DNA from 3 places in the Mesorhizobium sp. M1217 genome. Region 1 is predicted to be linked to each of the others. Evidence: riboswitches for the same ligand, from Rfam matches in the RefSeq annotation. Region 1 holds a riboswitch; each other region holds the start of a gene.
The links. Region 1 has a riboswitch for cobalamin ahead of metE (5-methyltetrahydropteroyltriglutamate--homocysteine S-methyltransferase). Riboswitches for the same ligand answer to the same signal wherever they lie in the genome.
Positions count from the first base shown of each region.

Region 1 (6,139 bases):
TCACCACATGGTGAGCAACCAGGAAACCTTCCGGCCTACACTTTCTCCCGGAGCGCGCGTGCTGCAGCAACCATGTTCATGAGGGCAGGGCGGACCTCCTCCCACTTGCGGGTTTTGAGGCCACAGTCCGGGTTTACCCACAGTTGGGCATCGGACAGTCGCTCGCGGGCAAGCATGACGAGATCCGAAATCTCGCCGACTTCCGGGACCCGTGGTGAGTGAATGTCGTAGACTCCGGGCCCGATTTCATTCGGATATTTGGAGCTCGTGAAGGCGTCCAGCAGTTCCATTTTCGAGCGCGACGTCTCAATCGAAATGACATCCGCATCCATTTCAGCGATCGCGTCGATGATCTCGTTGAACTCCGAATAGCACATGTGGGTATGGATTTGAGTCGCGTCCTTTACACCCGTTGAAGCGATCCGGAAGCATTCGACAGCCCAGTCGAGATAGTCGTTCCAATCAGACTGGCGCAGTGGCAATCCTTCGCGAAACGCGGCCTCATCGATCTGGATCATCCTTGCGCCGGACCATTCGAGATCCGTCACTTCGTCGCGGATGGCGAGCGCGATCTGGCGGCATGCTTCGGAGCGGGGTACGTCGTCGCGAACAAATGACCAGTTGAGAATGGTCACTGGGCCTGTGAGCATTCCCTTCACAGGGTTTTCCGTAAGCGACTGGGCGAACTGCCACCAGCGCAGCGTCATCGGATTGGGCCTCGATACGTCGCCGAAGATGATGGGGGGGCGCACGTAACGCGACCCATAGCTCTGCACCCAGGCATGCTGGGTGAAGGCGAAGCCGGACAGCTGCTCGCCGAAATGCTGTACCATGTCGTTTCGTTCGAACTCACCGTGCACCAGCACGTCCAGCCCGATCTCTTCCTGCCAGCGAATTGCAGCCTCGATCTCCTTCTTCAGGAAGGTCTCGTAGTCGACATAGCTCAGCTGGTCCTTCGCATGAGCGGCCCGCGCCCTGCGTACCTGCGGCGTCTGCGGGAAGGACCCGATGGTCGTCGTCGGGAACGGCGGCAGCCCGAGCGTGCCGGCCTGGACTCTGGAGCGCTCGGCAAAAGCGCTCTCTCGTCGCTTCATGCTGTCGTCAATGCTGGCGATCCGCCCCTCAACCAGCGGGTCATGGATCTTCGTGGATGTCACGCGAGTGGCGGCAGCCTCGGCAGACGCTTTCAACGCGCCTGCCACCGCATCCCTGCCTTGGGACAGGGCCCGGGCAAGCAACACCAACTCGTCGGTCTTCTGGGCCGCGAAGGCGAGCCACGACCTGATGTCCGCGTCGAGTTCCGTCTCCATGCGGAGGTCGATCGGCACATGCAGCATCGAGCAAGAAGGCGCGATCTCGACGCGGTCCAAGGGCCAGCCGGCGACGATCGGTTTGATGCGGTCGAGAATGGCGGGCAGGTTCGCACGCCAGATGTTGCGGCCATCGATCAAGCCAAGCGAGAGCACCAGATCCTTCGGTGCGAGCCGACCCACCGTTTCCAGCTGCTCGGGAGCGCGCACGAGATCAATATGCAGCCCGGCCAGGGGCAGAGAAACCGCGGTTTCGAGATTGTCTCGCAGCGGCCCGAAATAGGTAGCCAGCATGATCTTCAGCTCGGGCGCGGCTTTCGACAGCTGGCCATAGGCGAATTCGAACGCAGCTCGTTCGTTCGGGTTCAGATCGAGGACAAGCGCTGGCTCATCGATCTGCACCCAGTCGGCTCCAGACAGCTTCAGCCTCTGCAGGAGTTGCTCGTAGACGGGCAGCAGCCGCGGCAGGAGCGCGATGGGATCGAAGCCTTCGGCAGGCGATTTCGCCAGCTTGAGGAAGGTGATCGGTCCAAGGATGACTGGGCGTGTGTGAACGCCGAGAGCTTTAGCCTCGATGAAGTAATCGACCGGTTTCGTCGACGAGAGGGCGAACGTCTGATCATCGTTGAGTTCCGGCACAATGTAGTGATAGTTGGTGTCAAACCACTTGGTCATTTCCATCGCGGTTACATCAGACCGATGAGCCGCCTGCTGGTGACCAGCGTGTCGACAATCCTCCGTCTGACCCTGGTTGCCCCGCGCCATTGCGAAGTAGATGTCAAGTGGAACCTCGCCGCTATTCCAGCCGTAACGGGATGGAACGGCGCCGACCATGGCTGCGGTGTCGAGCACATGGTCGTAGAGCGAGAAGTCGTTCGACGGGATTTTCGACACGCCGCGATCGTGCTGCTCCTCCCAGCTAGCGGCACGGAGCGCCTTCGCGGTCGTGAGAAGGTCGGCAGCGGACGATTTTCCGGACCAGTAGCTTTCAAGCGCGAATTTCAGTTCTCGCCGACGACCGAAGCGCGGCACGCCGAGCGTTGCTACAGGAATTTGCTGAGAGACAGTCATGCATACCCCGATGGTTGGGGCGTCGGTGACAAGGAAGGCGCTAGCAGGCCGGCACGAACGCCAGGCTGCAGCGGCCATCGAGACACCCCGCCCGTGGACGTAATTCGCCGTGGCAGGTCTCCTGGCTCGCGGGGTCATAGCCTCTACCCGTCTTCCCAAGGCTATTCGCCTCAGTGACATGAGTGGGGTTGGCTCGCCGCTAACAGTTGCGGGGGCAGCGCCGGCATCGCACCGGCTTCCCTCTTAGCTCCGCTGCGGCAGCGCCGTACGGAGAACCACGACACGGAAGACAATTACCGCAGTTCGCTTCTTTGTCAACGCCGCATAAAGAAATGTTTATGTCGTTATGTTAAATTTCCGTTGGCATGTTGCCAAAGGTCGCCTTGAAAGCGAAACTATGGAAGCCTTGAGCGGCCGGTAAATCAAAGCAATAACGCACAGCGGTCCAGGAGGATAGGAGTTCGTCGGCTGCCGGCGGCAAACTACCGGCAAGCGCCGTGGTGCTGCTTCCCGCATCATGCGAACGCCACCTCGGTGTCGAACTTCGGCTCCGAGCTTCCGACCGCTTCGTTGGTGATCTGCTCGCGACCACATCCGGCTCAATGGCGAGGCTGTTGCCCATGTGGAAACTGTTGGCCGTGATGCCCTCGGTGATACGACAGAACGATTTCGAGGGGAGCACCCCGAGGCCCGGCGCAGCGGCCTGTTGCGAAGTGATCGAGGCCAATGTCTCGAACTGCTTGTTCGCAGCCCACCGGCTCAAGGTAACCCGGCTCAAACCACCGGGCCAGCTCAAGTCCTGTCCAAATGAGGCCTGAGCGGCAAATCGTCGTGCACGCGCACGGTTTGGCGTTCGATCTTGTGATGGGTCTTGGGCGGACAATCGCCACGGTGCAGCGCGCAGAAGCGGTTCCCCAATTGGAAGCCGAGGGCGGTGAGGGCAAGCCAGCGCCACCGCGGAGGGGGACTTGGACCTGTTTGCCCTGCTGGACCACAAGTTCGCGACACAGGGCCTCAAGGAGAAGACCAAGAGTGATTATGCGCGGGACCTCGCCAAATCATCAAAAGCAGCGGGCAGTCAAAGTTCGGCGCCGATTGACATGGAGATAGCCATCGCGGCGACCCCCAGGCGGACCGCAAGCCGGAATACAACCGGGTGCAGGCGGCCAAGCTCGTCCACAAGATGGCGTCGGGCACATACCGACGATGGGGAGAGCGGACCGTGGAGTGCAGGAACTTCACGCCTATCCACGCTCCCGTGGACGTGTCCTGCGGCACATCGGCAGCGATATTGAGGAGGCAGTTGAGCTTCTGGTCGAGCACTCTTACCTGCCACTACCTACGCTTCACTTCATCTCGCACTGAAAACGCAGCACGCAAGGTCGAGATGTAACATGTGGCCTTCGTGGATGATTCTAAGCTTCCTCGGGCGCGGTCAATCTGTGATAACGGTCGCTTGGAACCTCCATCACCGCGACGCGATCAAGGTTGGCGTATCGCGCTCGGTAGTAACCTTCTTCCTCCACTTCGGCGAAACTACACTGGGGAACGTCAAACGTCGCAGCTTCCAATCCGAAGAAAGTCGTAGTGGTTTCTTCATCCAAGAAGTTCCACTCATCTTCTCCGTCGTCATACGTGACGCGAACATAGGAGGCCATGCGCACGGCTTCCTGATCACCCATCTCTGCGATGATGGCATCGCATTCTTTCTTCAGCTTTCCTGAAACCTCACCCTTATCCCAGTCATCCAAAGCCCGATAGATTTCTGGATGATAATACTCTGGCATCTCCTCTACATCGTCACCGATAAGCTCAATGGTGCGGACATATTGCGGATTGATCAAGAGTATTTTGTTGTCAAGACTCCAACAATACAGCCATGGCCTGCTTGTGCTATTTCTACGAAGATTATGAAGTTCCTTCAACTGATGTAAAATCGATTCACGCGCCTTTTCATCGATAGGATATTGGCGGCTGCCAACAGTCGTCTTGATTCTGAGCGTGCCGTATCGCGTTTCGGCATCGGCAATTGCAAACGGGCTCGTGCGCCACTCCTCGACATCAATCTTCCAGCCCAGCAGCTCCTCGACTGTGCATTTCAACGTGAGACAAAGGTCCTTGATCTGCTCGACGTTCAACTGCGTTTTGCCTGTTTCCCAACGGGCCACAGTCTGTTGCGTCGTTGCCATCTGCTCTGCCAAATCTTTTTGAGTCATGCCCAGTCGAACCCTAAGTTCTTTCATGTTCATAACTCACCTCGCGTGTGCAATACACGCATTGTGGATGAATTAATCTAACACGTCAAGCGTGTTCAAAAATCGCAGCATGTGTTTTTAGGGCGTCTTCGAGGCTCCGACAGCCGTTCGTGACCACTTGCCCAAGACACAGGGCTGGTACACAGCACGAATGGGCGATCAAAAATTACTGCTGAAATTCAGATAATTATTGTGGGCGAGTCTGGATCTCTCTGATCGACACGATAGTCGACCATCACCATGATCGGACCGCTTCGTGGCCGCAGGTCAAGTTGCAGCGTCGGTTCGCTGAACTTGTTGGTCGGATCCAGATTGAGCGTTTCAAAATCCGGCTGACGCAGAAGGATGCCCATCAGTCCCCCAATCACAAGAACCATGCTGGCGGACGAGCAAGGCTCCCGAAACACCTTGGACATCCGCCAGTTCGCCCCAAAGCCAGCTTCCCGCCGCCATGCCGCCGAGGGAGAAGATCATGTAGGGGAGGGTGGTCGATGACTGGACGAGCGCCACCATTCCATGGGAGGTGGCGATGCTCGTCATCAGCCAAGCTGCCGCCACACCTTCCACCAGGGTGCCAAGGTTCGAAACGAGTGCAGCCGACCATAGCGAACGGAAGGTCTTGTGCTGAAAAGGAACGAGTGAAGATGTTCTCTTCGCCATTGTGGGAAGCTTCGGGATCCACCGCGGGGCTGGATTTGGTTCGCCTCGCTCAACCATGGCCTCGCCAAGCTGCCACAGTGGCGCGCCTGCTAACCCAGAAAACTTGGCGGCCTTGCAGGCATGCGCAGGACGCGCGAAGCCGCTCAAATCTCCCCAGATGGGTCAGCCATCGAAGACCGGCATCACTTGCCCGTTGAGCGGCTATACGATAATGCTCCGCGCTAAGCAGGAAGCGCCAAAAATTCGAGCGGCGACTTCATTCTCCTATTCAGGAAGGAACTATGAGGCGGCAGACGCGACCATTCACCGTGGAAGTCAAACAAAAGCGCAATTATCAAAAATCCGCACGTTCCATCTGGGGCAATTTCGACATCGCCGCGGCGATGGCCGAGACAACAAAGGAAGTCGAGCCGTTAAATCGTCAGCTTGTTGACTCTACTGTAGTGGCCCTTGATGCTGAACCTTTGCAAAAACCGCGAGTGGAGCATTTCATGGCCAACCCCCTGGAAACCGAGTCAGCAGTAGTTCCTAGCGCACCGGCAGACAAAGCGGAAACGCCAAAACCGAAGACGAGAGCGCGGCGGTCGAGGAAGCCAGAAGCTGAGGCGAGCGCGCCTGCCCGCAAGGAGGGCGCCAAGCCGATATCCGCGACCACTGAAGCACCGCCGTCAGCGCGAACAGGCCGAAAGAGCTACTCCGCGAAGGATCGTGCCCAGAAGCTGGCGCAAATCGAGACCTCAATTGGCGGCGGCGCTACTCTCAAGAGCGCGGTGAAGCAAGCCGGCATCTCGGAACAGACATATTATCTTTGGAAGAAGGCGGCGGCGCCGGCGGCGGACAGTG
Region 1 covers NZ_JAMYMA010000033.1:19,951-26,089, reverse strand. Annotated here, with positions in the region: gene metE (5-methyltetrahydropteroyltriglutamate--homocysteine S-methyltransferase) at 36-2,381, opposite strand; cobalamin riboswitch at 2,476-2,676, opposite strand; gene NKH37_RS32615 (hypothetical protein) at 2,731-3,177, opposite strand; gene NKH37_RS32610 (helix-turn-helix transcriptional regulator) at 3,797-4,630, opposite strand; partial or broken gene NKH37_RS32605 (MFS transporter) at 4,843-5,296, opposite strand; gene NKH37_RS32600 (transposase) at 5,578-6,139, shown strand, end outside.

Region 2 (6,139 bases), on a different contig from region 1:
CTCAGCCGGCTGCTGAAGAAGTTCGAGGAGCGTGATCTGGTCGAGCGTGCCACGATCGAGGCGGATGCGCGGCGCTCGTCGATCGCGCTGACCAAGGCCGGGCGGCAGGCCTTCGCACCGCTGAACCAGGGCTCGCACGACCAGGTCGCGGCTTTGCTCGACCGGCTTTCGGATGCCGAACAGGACAGGCTGGTCAAAGCCATGCAGACGGTGCAGCGTTTGCTGGGCGGAAGCGCCGAGCCCAAAATTCCCTATATGCTGCGGCCTCTGCAAGTCGGCGACATCGGCTGGATTATTCATCGCCAGGGCCTGCTCTACGCGCAGGAATATGGCTGGGACGAAACCTATGAAGCGCTGGTCGCCGAAATCCTCGGTGCCTTCGTCAAATCCTTCGATCCGAAATGGGAACGCAGCTGGATCGCCGAGCGGGAAGGCGAGGTCGTCGGCTCCGTCTTCGTCGTGCGCCAGTCGGACGCGGTGGCGAAATTGCGCCTGCTCTACGTCGAGCCCTCGGCGCGAGGTCTCGGCATCGGCAAGCGGCTGGTCGAGGAATGTATCGGCTTTTGCCGCGCCACGGGTTACAGGACACTGACGCTGTGGACCAACGACGTGCTCGCCGCCGCCCGCCACATCTATGAGGCTGCGGGCTTTAAATTGACCGACGAGGAGCGCCACCATTCCTTCGGCAAGGATCTGGTCGGCCAGAACTGGAATTTGGAGTTGTAGCAGCGCTTCCGGCGCTTCGGCGCCGGCCTGCCGTGCCTCACCCTTTGACCGGTATCCAGATTTCCAGCCCGCCATTGCCGCTGCGCGGATCAAATTCGGGGCCGTAGCGCTCGAATTCCGGCGCATCGGCGATCTCGTGCCCAGAGGCTGGCAGCCATTTGTTCCAGATCGTGTTGACCGTGCGGCGGATGGTCGAGATATGGTCACGATGGGCGAACACGGCGTATTTCTGCGCCGGCACGCGCACACGCCAAAACTCCCTCGGCAGGTCCGAAAAATCGGACACTTCGACGCCAGCGATGTAGTCGAAATTGCCGGCGTCGTCGCCGTTGACGCAGACGCCATAGGCGACGTCGCCGATCTCGCCAGGAATGTTGCCAATATAGGGGCCGAACCGCTGCCACTGCATCGGGGTGCCGGCGCTGGTTTCGCAGCTGTAGCGCTCGCCGAGACCGGCGATGAGAAACGGCCGGCTGGTCTCAAAACGCGGCGGTTCGAGAGTGGCGAGAAAGGACTGGTCCATCAGGATCGGCTCCACAAGATCGAGGTTGTCGAGCGAGCCTTGTGCGCGCACCAGTTCCGGCGTGGTGCCGAACTGGTCGCGGAAGGCGCGGGTGAAGGCCTCATGCGAGGCATAGCCGGCGTCGAGCGCGACCGAGAGGATGTCGGGTGCGCCGGCGCCAAGCTTGCGCGCCGCTTCGGTCAGTCGGCGAGAACGGACGTAGCTCATCACCGAACGGCCGGTAGCCGCGCCGAAAGCCCGCGTCACATGAAAGCGCGACACCCCGCTGATCTTGGCGACATCGTCCAGCGAGACTGCTTCGGGCAGATGGCTTTCGACGAACCACAAGGCTTTCTCGATCGGATTCATTTGGCACCTCGCATTGGCCCAGTCTCCGCATTGGCCCAGTCTTTACATGGCCCAGTCTTTACATTGGCCATGTCTTATATTGGCAAGATTATGGTGCCGCTTCCTGGCGGAGGCAGTTTGATCGAAATTGCGCACTGCGCAAATCGAGAGCGACGGTCGTCGGCAAGTCGCAGGCGTCGCGCGAAAAGGCTTGACAGGAAGCGGGCAAACGTCCTTTTAAATGTAACGTTATTACATCACGAGGTCTATATGGCTCCTTCTGACAAGACTTATTGCGCTGTGATTGGCGGAAAACTAGGGTGGCTGACTGATGGTCCCCGAGTCGAAAGGCAAGGGGTGAAAAGGGAACACGGTGAGATCTTCGGATCGAGGCCGTGGCTGCCCCCGCAACTGTAAGCGGTTAGCAAAATCCGAAGTGCCACTGGCCGGCAAGGCTGGGAAGGCAGGATGGCGCAAAGACCCGCGAGCCAGGAGACCTGCCATCAGCATGAGTTGACCGGACGGGGTGTGCCGGGAGGAGACGTGGACATCGGTCTTGTCGGCCGGTCCGTCCAGCTTCCTTCCGTCGCCATTGAGAAAGTGACGGCAAGTTGGACGCCTCCCAGCCTCTTCTTGAAGCGTGTGAACTGAGCGCGACGACGAATGGCCGGTGCCTGGTCAGCGCGGTGAGCCTTTCGATAGCGCCGGGCGACCGCCTCGCCATCATCGGCCCCAACGGCGCCGGCAAGACGACGCTGCTGCGCATGCTATGCGGTACGCTGCGGCCAAGCGCGGGAGATGTGAGATTTTCCGGACGCCGGCTGGAGAGGTTTTCGGCCGCCGAGCGGGCACTGCACATGGCGGTCGTTGGCCAGACCGACCAGCCTGATCCGCGGCTTGCCGTGATCGACTACGTCGAGCTTGGGCGCGTCCCGCATGCCGGCTTGCGACGGAGGAGCGAGCAACGCGACATCGTCATTGAAGCACTTCGCAGAACCGGCCTGCTGCCGCTGCTCGGCCGCACGATCGGCTCGCTATCCGGTGGCGAGCGGCAACGCGCCCAGTTGGCGCGCGCCATCGCCCAGGAGCCCAAAATCCTGTTCCTCGATGAACCGACCAATCATCTCGATCCGCGCGCCCGCAGCGACCTTCTCGAACTCGTATCGCAGTTTGGCATGACCGTCGTGGCGGTGCTTCATGATCTGTCGCTTGTCACGCCATTTGCCACCAGGGTCGCGGTGATGAACGAGGCCCGCCTGCAGGCACTTGCCAGTCCGCGCGAGGCGCTGACCAAGAAGTTGATCCGCGAGATTTTCGGCGTTGACGTGCTTTGGCTGCGCCATCCCACCGAAGACCGCGAACTCACGGTCTTCGACGTTCCGAACCGCGCCTCTTCACATCCCGATTTGACCAAGGAGCAACATCCGTGAAACGCCTCGTACTGTCTTTTGCCTCCCTCCTACTTGCCCAGACCGCCTTCGCTTTCCCGGTAACCGTTGATAGCTGCGGCACGCCGCTGACGTTCGACGCCGCGCCGAAGCGCGCCGTCATCCAAGATTTGAACATGGCGGAGATGGCCTTCGCGCTGGGGCTGCAACCATCGATCGTCGGCCTGACCGGCATCACCGGATGGTATAAGGTCGGTCCGGAATTCAAGGCCGAGCAGGGCGCGATCCCGGAACTCGCGCCGAAATACCCGACCCTCGAAAACCTCGTCGCCGTCGAGCCCGATTTCTTCTTCGCCGGCTGGTATTACGGCATGAAGCCTGGCGGCGAGGTGACGCCCGATACGCTGGCCCCGCACGGTATCAAGACGCTGGTGCTGACGGAAAGTTGCGTCCATCTCGACCAGAACCGCCCCGCAGCCTCGATGGACCTGCTCTATGGTGATGTCGAAAAGCTGGGCAAGATTTTTGGCAAGGAGGCGGAGGCGGGAAAGCTTGTTTCGAACTGGAAGGCGCAGCTCGCCGATATCACGGCAAAGATCGGCGACCGCACGGGAACGCGTGTGTTTCTTTACGACTCCGGCGAAGACAAACCCTTCACATCAGGCAAGTTCGCGATCCCCAGCGCCATGATCGCCGCAGCCGGCGGCGACAACATCATGGCCGACATGCCGACGAGCTGGGGCAATACGGATTGGGAGACGGTGGCGGCCCGCAATCCGCAATTTCTTATCCTGCTCGACTACCAGGACGGCGGCTACAGAAAACTGCTCGATTTCCTGAAAGCTCATCCGGCGATGAAGGAGACTGCGGCGGTCAAAAATGAGCACTTCATTGCGCTGCGCTATGCCGAACTGACGCCTGGGCCTGCCAACATCGAGGCGATCGGCAAGATCGCCAGGGCGATGCACCCGGAAGCTTTCTGAGCTTGCGCCAGAGAGCGTTCGAATTGGCGATGACAGCAGGAGCAGCAGCGATTGCCGCTCTTGCTCTGCTGTCGATTGCCTATGGATCGACGGTCATCGCGTTGAGCGACGTGATTGCTGCGCTCGGACATGCCGCCGGGCTGGACGGAGACATCGTGTCCGGTCCGGCCGGCAAGATCCCGATTGCCAAGATCGTCCTCGATCTTAGGCTACCGCGCACGATTATGGCCATCTGTGTCGGCGCCGGGCTGGGCGTCATCGGCGCGCTGCTGCAGACGGTAACGCGCAACGACCTCGCAGATCCGTTCTTGCTCGGCCTGTCGTCCGGAGCCGCGGCCGGCGCGGTTTCCGTCATCACCATTTTTGGCGACCATTTCGGTATCTGGACGTTGCCGGTCGCGGCCTTCACGGGCGGCGTATTGGCCGCCGGCATCGTGCTTTTGCTGGTTTCGCGGGTGAGGGGGCAAGGCCCCGAACGGCTGATCCTCGCCGGGCTTGCCGTCTCGTTCATGTTCACCGCCTTGACTAACTATCTCGTCTTTGCCGGAGACCAGCGCGCCGCTCACTCGGTGTTGTTCTGGACGATGGGCGGGCTCGGGCTGGCCCGTTGGGACAATATCGAGCTGGCTGCTCTGGGCGCAGGCACCATCCTTGTTTATGGACTTTGGAACCACCGCCGGCTCGACGCTTTCCTGGCCGGCGAGAATGCCGCTGAAAGCCTCGGCGTCCCGGTTGCGCGGATGCGCAGGATGACATTTCTCGTCGCCGCTTTCTCGACGGCGATCCTTGTCTCGGTCGCAGGCGTCATAGGTTTCGTTGGCTTGATGATCCCACATCTGTCCAGGACCCTGGCCGGCCCGCTTCATCTGCGCCTGATTGCAAGCTGCGCCCTCTTCGGAGCGGTGCTGTTGCTGGCAAGCGACCTTCTCGCGCGCACGCTGCTGCCGCCGCAGGAACTGCCGATCGGCATCATCACCAGTTCGGTCGGCGCTTTCTTCGTGGTCACGATGCTCATTCGCAATCGCTCATGATGTGACTGCCATGTACATTTGCCGCCTTCTGGCACAATCCGGGTTCCTTGAATTATAAGCACGCTTATTATATATGTCGCTCATGGTTTCCGACGGCATCGACAGATTGGGCTTTTTGATCCACGACGTGCAGCGCCTGATGCGCAAGCGCTTCGAGGCGCGCGCCAGTGGTTTCGGCCTTTCTTCGGCGCAATGGCGGCTTCTGGTCCGTGTCGCCAAGGAGGCGGGTGTCGCGCAGGCGCGGCTTGCCGAGCTTCTCGAAATCGAGCCGATCAGCGTCTCGCGCCTTGTCGATCGCATGGAGGAGGGCGGCTGGATCGAGCGCCGTCCCGACGCAACCGACAGACGAGTGCGCATGATTTTCCCGACCGCCAAGGCGAACGCAGCCTACGCCCACGTCAAGAGCCTTGCCGGCGAGGTGTATGAGGAATCGCTCGTTGGCGTTTCGCCGGAAGATCGCCGCGTCCTGGTCAAGGCGCTGGAGACAATGGTGCAGAATCTTGCGGATGGTGAGACGCCGCCCTCGGAAAAAGTGAAGAATACGGAAGGCGCAGCAGCATGAACGCGGTAGCCAAAGTAGATAAGAATGCGGCCAAGCTGGAGATGGAAGCTCCCGCGAAGCCGGCAGCTCCGGTAACGGTCGCTCCGCAGGTAGCTCCGGCGCCAGTGGCGCCGAAGAAGAAGCGTCGTGCCGGCCGCTTCCTTTTGATGTTTGTGCTGCCCGCTGCGTTGATCGCCGGCGGCAGCTATGTCTGGGTGACCGGCGGCCGCTATCAGGAGACCGAGAACGCCAATCTGCAGCAGGCCAAGGTGTCGATAGCCGCCGATACGGCGGGCCGCATCGTTCAGGTCGATATTTTCGACAACCAGTCTGTCAAGCAGGGCGACGTGTTGTTCGCCATCGATCCCGAGCCCTACCGGATCGCATTGGCCCAGGCCGATGCGGCGGTGGCCGGCGCGCGGCTCAATGTCGAGCAGTTGCGTGCGGCCTACAGCCAGGCGCTGGCGCAAGAGAAGTCCGACGAAAGCCAGGTCCAGTACGCGCAGTCGCAGTATGACCGCGCCGCCGACCTTGCCCGCAAGGGCATCAACGCCAAGTCGTCGCTGGACGAGGCCAAGAACGACCTCGACAAGGCCAAGCAGCAGCTGGCCGTGGCCCAG
Region 2 covers NZ_JAMYMA010000019.1:87,593-93,731, forward strand. Annotated here, with positions in the region: gene NKH37_RS26970 (bifunctional helix-turn-helix transcriptional regulator/GNAT family N-acetyltransferase) at 1-726, shown strand, start outside; gene NKH37_RS26975 (GyrI-like domain-containing protein) at 764-1,597, opposite strand; cobalamin riboswitch at 1,892-2,095, shown strand; gene NKH37_RS26980 (ABC transporter ATP-binding protein) at 2,188-3,006, shown strand; gene NKH37_RS26985 (ABC transporter substrate-binding protein) at 3,003-3,947, shown strand; gene NKH37_RS26990 (FecCD family ABC transporter permease) at 3,977-4,978, shown strand; gene NKH37_RS26995 (MarR family winged helix-turn-helix transcriptional regulator) at 5,061-5,540, shown strand; gene NKH37_RS27000 (HlyD family secretion protein) at 5,537-6,139, shown strand, end outside.
Region 2: it holds a riboswitch for cobalamin, as region 1 does, so the genes downstream of both, NKH37_RS26980 (ABC transporter ATP-binding protein) here and metE (5-methyltetrahydropteroyltriglutamate--homocysteine S-methyltransferase) in region 1, are expected to answer to the same signal.

Region 3 (6,139 bases), on a different contig from region 1:
GGCGAACAGGATGTCGCCGAGAAGATCGCCGATCCACGGCAGTGGATAGAAAAACCCTAGCGCGACGCTGACGATGATGGCGGCGACATAGATCAGCGGCGGCCATGGGATGTCCCCCAGCTTCGGCTGCCCAGGATTTTGCTGCACGGGTTTCGGGTGACTGTCGGTCATTGTTGTCCTCCCTCGATTAGCGCGTTCTCGGTTCCGCCGTCTCGGTTTGGGCGGTGCAGGTGCCGGCGAGCTCGCCAATATGCGTCTTCCACTCCGGGGACTGGTCGTTGCTGTAGAGCCGGTCAAGCGAGGCTTCGCCCTGGAGAGTGTCCAGCATGCAGGCACAATAGCTGGAGCAGAACTCGGTGTCGCGCGCCTGCTCGCAGGATATTTGGCAGGATTTCAGAAAGTTCACCTCCCTGCTTTCGACCCGCGCCGGCATGAATTGCGAAAACAGCCAGACCGAGCCGATCAGCAGCGGCTGATGGATCAGATAAAAGGCAAGGCTGTGCCGGCCGATGAAGACCAGCGGGTTTGCCCAGCGGCCTGGCGTCATGGCCGACAGCCGGGTCAGCACGCCGGAGGTGGCGGCGAGTTTGGTAACCGCGATGCCGGCAAGCACGGCGCCGAACCAGGGCAGTAGCGGAACATAGTCGTTGGAGTGCGGATTGGTCGCCGATAGACCGACCCACCACAAAGCCGGATGATCGAAGGCCTCGGATCTGAGGTAGAAGGGCGCCGCGATGACAAACGCCGCGACAAGCAGTGTCAGCAGCGCCGGCAGCCGCAGGAACGCCAGGCCGAGCAGGCTGGCGAGCGCGATCTCGTGCAATATGCCGAAAAAAATGAAGCCGTCGGGCGTGGCGATTCGGGTGACCAGCGATATTGCGAGAGCCGCCCCGGCAACCATGGCGAAGCGCTTCCAGAAGCCTGTCCAGCGGATTTTCTTGCCATGGGCGAGATAGAGGCTGACGCCGACCAGGAACAGGAAGCTCGAGGCGATGCAGCGCGCGTAGATTTTCCACCAGCCGAAGGCGGTGAGGCCGGGATCGGTGTAGCCGAAAAATTCGAGATCCCAGGTGAAATGATAGCTCGCCATGGCAAGCAAAGCGATGCCGCGTGCGATGTCGATGGCGGCGATGCGCTTCGCCTTCGGTTGATCCTGAACGGCGGTGGTCGGCGTGGCGATGCTCATCGGTCTCGCTGTCTTGGTTCAGCCCCGGCAAGACGACTATCACGGTTGCCACCGTCAAAAGAAGCAGTCCTCGCGTCGCGTTGGCGCGGGTCAGCATTAGAACTCGCTTTAGGCCAGAGCCGGAAAGCCTTTGGCCGGCTTCGCTTTTTGCCGTGAAGGCGTCGGTTTCCTGTTACCCGGCCAGGAATCGCCGCGGCAGATTTGTGCTCCAAACCCTTGCTTTGGGCGATTCTGCTTCGGGGAAAGCAATGGCTACCCATGTGCGCCATCCTATCTGGCTTGCGGCCTTGCGGCCGGCGGATGCACGCACCTTCGCCTCGCTTTATGCGGTCGAATCGTTCGCGCGCGCCACCGTCTCCAGCGTCATCCCGATCCAGGCCTATGAGATCCTGCACAACGAGCAGATCGTCTCGATCCTCTACACGGTCGTGGCAATGCTCGGCCTCTCGGCGACGCTGTTCATGCCGATGCTGATCCGGCGCTTTGCCCGGCGCTGGGTCTATACCGCCGGTGCCTGCCTGCTGGCCGTCGGCTCGCTGTTCTTCGTCACTCATACGCTTGCTGGCCAAACGGTCGGCATGCTCTGCCGCGTCATCGGCGCCAGCGCGCTGGCGATCACGCTCAACCTCTACATCATGGACCATATCCGCAAGACCGATTTCATGCAGGCCGAGTCGCTGCGCATGGCGTGGTCGATGCTTGCCTGGACCGCCGGGCCGACGCTCGGCATTTTCCTCTACACGCGTTTCGGCATCTATGCCGCGCATAGCGCGGTGGCCGTCTTCGCCATGGCCCTGCTGGCGCTGTTCTGGACCTACCGGCTTGGCGACAACCCGTCGATCCGCCCGGGCAAGACGCGGCCGGTCAATCCGCTGCCCAATATCGGCCGCTTCGTCGCGCAGCCAAGGCTGAGGCTGGCCTGGCTGATCGCCTTCGGCCGTTCCTGCTTCTGGACGACGTTCTTTGTCTATGGGCCGCTGTTCATGGTGATCACCGGCGAGGGCAAGCTCGCCGGCGGCCTCTTGATTTCGGCCGGCAATGCGCTTTTGTTCATGGCCATCTTCTGGGGCAGGGCGGGAAAGCGTTTCGGCGGCCGGCGCACCATGACGTTTGCCTATTTCGCCATGTCGGCGACGCTGCTGGCGGCCGGCGCCGTCGGCGAGGCCGCGCCGCTCGTCACCGGCGCGTTGCTGCTTTGCGGTGCCTTCTTCACCATAGCGCTCGATGCGCTGGGCTCGACCGCGTTCATGCGCTCGGTGCGCTCGTATGAGCGGGCGCAGATGGCGGCGGTCTACCGCACCTATCTCGACTTTTCCGAGCTGACGCCGCCGCTGGTCTATTCGGTGGTGCTGGCGTTCTGCGGCCTGGGCGCGGTTTTCGCGACGCTCGGCCTGCTGGCGGCGGTCTGCGGCTTCGTCACCTGGCGCTATCTGCCCAAATCGCTTTGATGTTCAAGCGCCGCATGCCGCTCGAGCACCCAGTTGTGGAAGCGGTGCAAGTCATATTCCTCGGGCATCAGCACGCCGGCCTTGTGGCGCATCGAGCGCAGGCCCTTCTGGTTGACCTCGCAGATATCAGCATCTTCCTCCAGCACCTGGGTGCCGAAGGCGACGATGTTGTCGATATCCGCTGCCGGATCGGCGAGCGCTTCGGGCGAAAAAAGCCATTCGGCGGTGAGTTCGGTCTGCTCCGGCCCAAGCGGCACCAGCCGCACGGTCCTGACATAGTCGACATGGCCGACGACGAACATCGACGGCAAGTTGGTGGCATAGGTCTGCCCGGCAGCACGCTCGGCCGGCGTCAGGCTCGAAAAGACCGAGCCGTGGACGCGCCCGTCGCGCGACCAGGTTTCGGCCCCGGCCCGCAAGCCGCCGGCAAATTCCGGCGCGTCATTGTCGGCGTGGCGCGCCCATTCGGGGTCGTCGTGCCGGCCCATCAGGCCGCGGCCATAGATCGGCACCAGCCGCGACAGGTCCTTGTGGACGCCAGGGCAGTGCAGGCACTCGTTGAAGTTCTCCCAAAATATCTTCCAGTTGCAGTTCATAACCTTGCGCAGCACATGGCCGCTCAGCAGCGTTTCCAGCGGCCAGTTGGCGAGGTTGCCGGATGCCGGATCGAAGGATGTTTCAGCCGAACCGGCAGCGTCTTCCGCGAGGTTGACGAAAACGAAACCGCTCCACACCGACAGTGCTACGCGGTAGAGCGGATGATCGGCCTTGTCGAAACCGTCCGGCAGCGATTTCGATGGCACGCGCACCAGATCGCCGCGCAGCGAATAGGACCAGGCGTGGTAGGGGCAGGTGATGAGCCGCGCCTTCAGCCGTCCTTCGCTCTGCTGGCAAAGCTGCGAGCCGCGATGCCGGCAGGTGTTGTGAAAGGCGCGCAATTCGCCGGTCTCGTCGCGCAGCACGACGACCTCCTGCGTGCCTATGCGAAACGTCCTGAAAGCCAGCGGATGGGCAAGGTCGGCCTCGCGGCAGACCAGCAGCCAATTGCGATACCAGATGGCCTCGAGATCGCGCTGATAGCCTGCGATGTCCCAATAGGCCGATGACGGCAGCGTCGGCTCGGCCCGCGTCAGGCCGTTATAGGGACCGCGCTCATTCGGGCTGGGTTGCATGCCGGCTTCCTCCCCATCCGCCAGCCGACACCCGGCTGTGAGAATTGTCAATTGCGGCGCCGGCCGGCGAGCTTGGCGAGGCGGCGCATTCGCCACACGATCCGGCGGAATTTGGTTTGCCGGGCGCGGCGATTCTGCCTATAGTCGCTGATGTCGTCGGTTCCGTTTGGAACCAAGAGGGAATGCGGTGCGGGCGAAATTCTTGCCCAATGCCGTGGCTGCCCCCGCAACTGTGTGCGGTAGTCCTCTCCATATGCCACTGAAGATTTTCTTCGGGAAGGTGGGGAAGGGCGCTGATCCGCGAGCCAGGAGACCTGCCGGCGACAGGAAACTGACTTCTATGCCCTCGGGTGGAGGGCGAAAGGACAAGACATGAATACCGCTTCCGTCTCGCTCGGCGCTTCCGTCTCCTCGCAGTCGCGTTTCATGCAGCTGGCGCTTGCTGCATTCCTCGGCATTTTCGTCATGGGCTTTGTCGGCTTCTCGCACATCGATGCGGTCCACAATGCCGCCCACGACTATCGCCACTCGATGGGCTTTCCCTGCCACTGACAAGGGGCTGACATCATGACACTGTTTCGCAACGTCGTGTTCATCGCGGCGATCGCAGGGCTCGTGGCCGGCGTCGTTCTCGCCTGCATGCAGGCCTATGCCACGGTGCCGCTGATCCTGAAGGCGGAAGTCTACGAACAGGCCGGCGGCGGCCATGACCATGCCGCGGCACCTGCGGCACCGGTCGAAAACGCCGGGGGCACGATGGCTATAAGCAGCGCCGCGCCGGCACCGGCTGAAGCAATGGCTCCGGCGGAGGACGAAGGCTGGGCGCCGGCCGACGGTTTCGAACGTTTTGCCTTCAGCGTCGTTGCCAATATCGTCACCGGCATCGGCTTCGCGTTGGTCCTGGTTGCGGTTTCGGAGTTCGCCGGCGGCATCGGCAATTGGCGCCAGGGCCTGTTCTGGGGGCTTGCCGGCTTTGCCGTGTTCACGCTGGCGCCGGGCCTCGGCCTGCCGCCGGAATTGCCGGCAATGCCGGCGGCCGACCTTGTCCAACGCCAGATCTGGTGGTGGGCAACGGTGGTGGCGACCGCCGCCGGTCTCGGCCTGCTCGCCTTCCGCAGATCGCTGCCGCTGGCGGTCCTTGCGGTGGCGTTGATGGTGGCGCCGCATATTGTCGGCGCGCCGCAGCCCGACAGCTTCGAGACGACAATCCCGGAAGGCCTGCATCATCAGTTCGTGGTGGCGGTGACGCTGACCAATCTGGTGTTCTGGCTGGTGCTCGGCGCGGTCGTCGGCGTGGTGCGCGGCCGCTTCACCGGCACGGCGACCAGCCTGCGCGACAGCTTTGCCTGACCGCGCTGCCGGGGCGCTGACCCTGATCATCGGCGGTGCGCGCTCCGGCAAGAGCGTGCATGCCGAGAGGCTGGTGAGTGCCTGTCCGGCGCCATGGAGCTATATCGCGACGGCGCAAGCCTATGACGAGGAGATGCGCGAACGGATCGCGCTGCACCGCTCGCGCCGCAGCGCCGGCTGGACGACCATCGAGGCGCCGCTCGACCTTGCCGGCGCGATCGAGGCACTGCCTGACGGCCAGCCGGTGCTGATCGATTGCCTGACGCTGTGGCTGACCAACCATATGCTGGCCGAACATGATGTCGAGGCCGAATGCCGAAGGCTGGCAGATGTGCTGTCGCGGCCGCGTGGACGCTGGTTCGTGGTGTCCAACGAGGTCGGCCAGGGCATCGTGCCGGAGAATGCGCTGGCAAGACGGTTTCGCGACGCGGCCGGCCGGTTGAACCAGGACGTTGCCGCCGTCGCTGACACCGTGCTTTTGATGGTGGCGGGGCTGCCGCTCAGGGTGAAATGACATGGCTGATACTATCGACCCCAAGGACGAGGAGCGCCACCGCGCCAAGATGGCCAAGCGCAAGGCGGTGCAGGACGCCGAGGTTGCAGCCAAGACGGTCGAGAAAGGGCTGTTGATCGTCAACACCGGTCCGGGCAAGGGCAAGACCACGGCCGCCTTCGGGCTGGCGCTCAGAATGCTCGGCTACGGCAAGCGCGTCGGCGTCGTCCAGTTCATCAAAGGCAAATGGCACACCGGCGAGAAGGATGCTTTTGCCTGCTTCGGCGACCGCGTCGTCTGGCACGCCATGGGCGAGGGCTTTACCTGGGAGACGCAGGACCTGAAACGCGACATCGCGGCGGCCGAGGCCGCCTGGGCCAAGGCACTCGAGCTGATGGCCGAGCCGTCGATCAGCCTGGTGGTGCTCGACGAACTCAACATCGCGCTGCGCTACGACTACCTCGATCTCGAAAAGGTGGTCGCGGCGCTG
Region 3 covers NZ_JAMYMA010000017.1:140,306-146,444, forward strand. Annotated here, with positions in the region: gene NKH37_RS25775 (methyltransferase family protein) at 1-171, opposite strand, end outside; gene NKH37_RS25780 (heparan-alpha-glucosaminide N-acetyltransferase) at 188-1,186, opposite strand; gene NKH37_RS25785 (MFS transporter) at 1,435-2,634, shown strand; gene NKH37_RS25790 (aromatic ring-hydroxylating oxygenase subunit alpha) at 2,613-3,806, opposite strand; cobalamin riboswitch at 3,947-4,142, shown strand; gene NKH37_RS25795 (CbtB domain-containing protein) at 4,179-4,358, shown strand; gene NKH37_RS25800 (CbtA family protein) at 4,374-5,156, shown strand; gene cobU (bifunctional adenosylcobinamide kinase/adenosylcobinamide-phosphate guanylyltransferase) at 5,149-5,670, shown strand; gene cobO (cob(I)yrinic acid a,c-diamide adenosyltransferase) at 5,672-6,139, shown strand, end outside.
Region 3: it holds a riboswitch for cobalamin, as region 1 does, so the genes downstream of both, NKH37_RS25795 (CbtB domain-containing protein) here and metE (5-methyltetrahydropteroyltriglutamate--homocysteine S-methyltransferase) in region 1, are expected to answer to the same signal.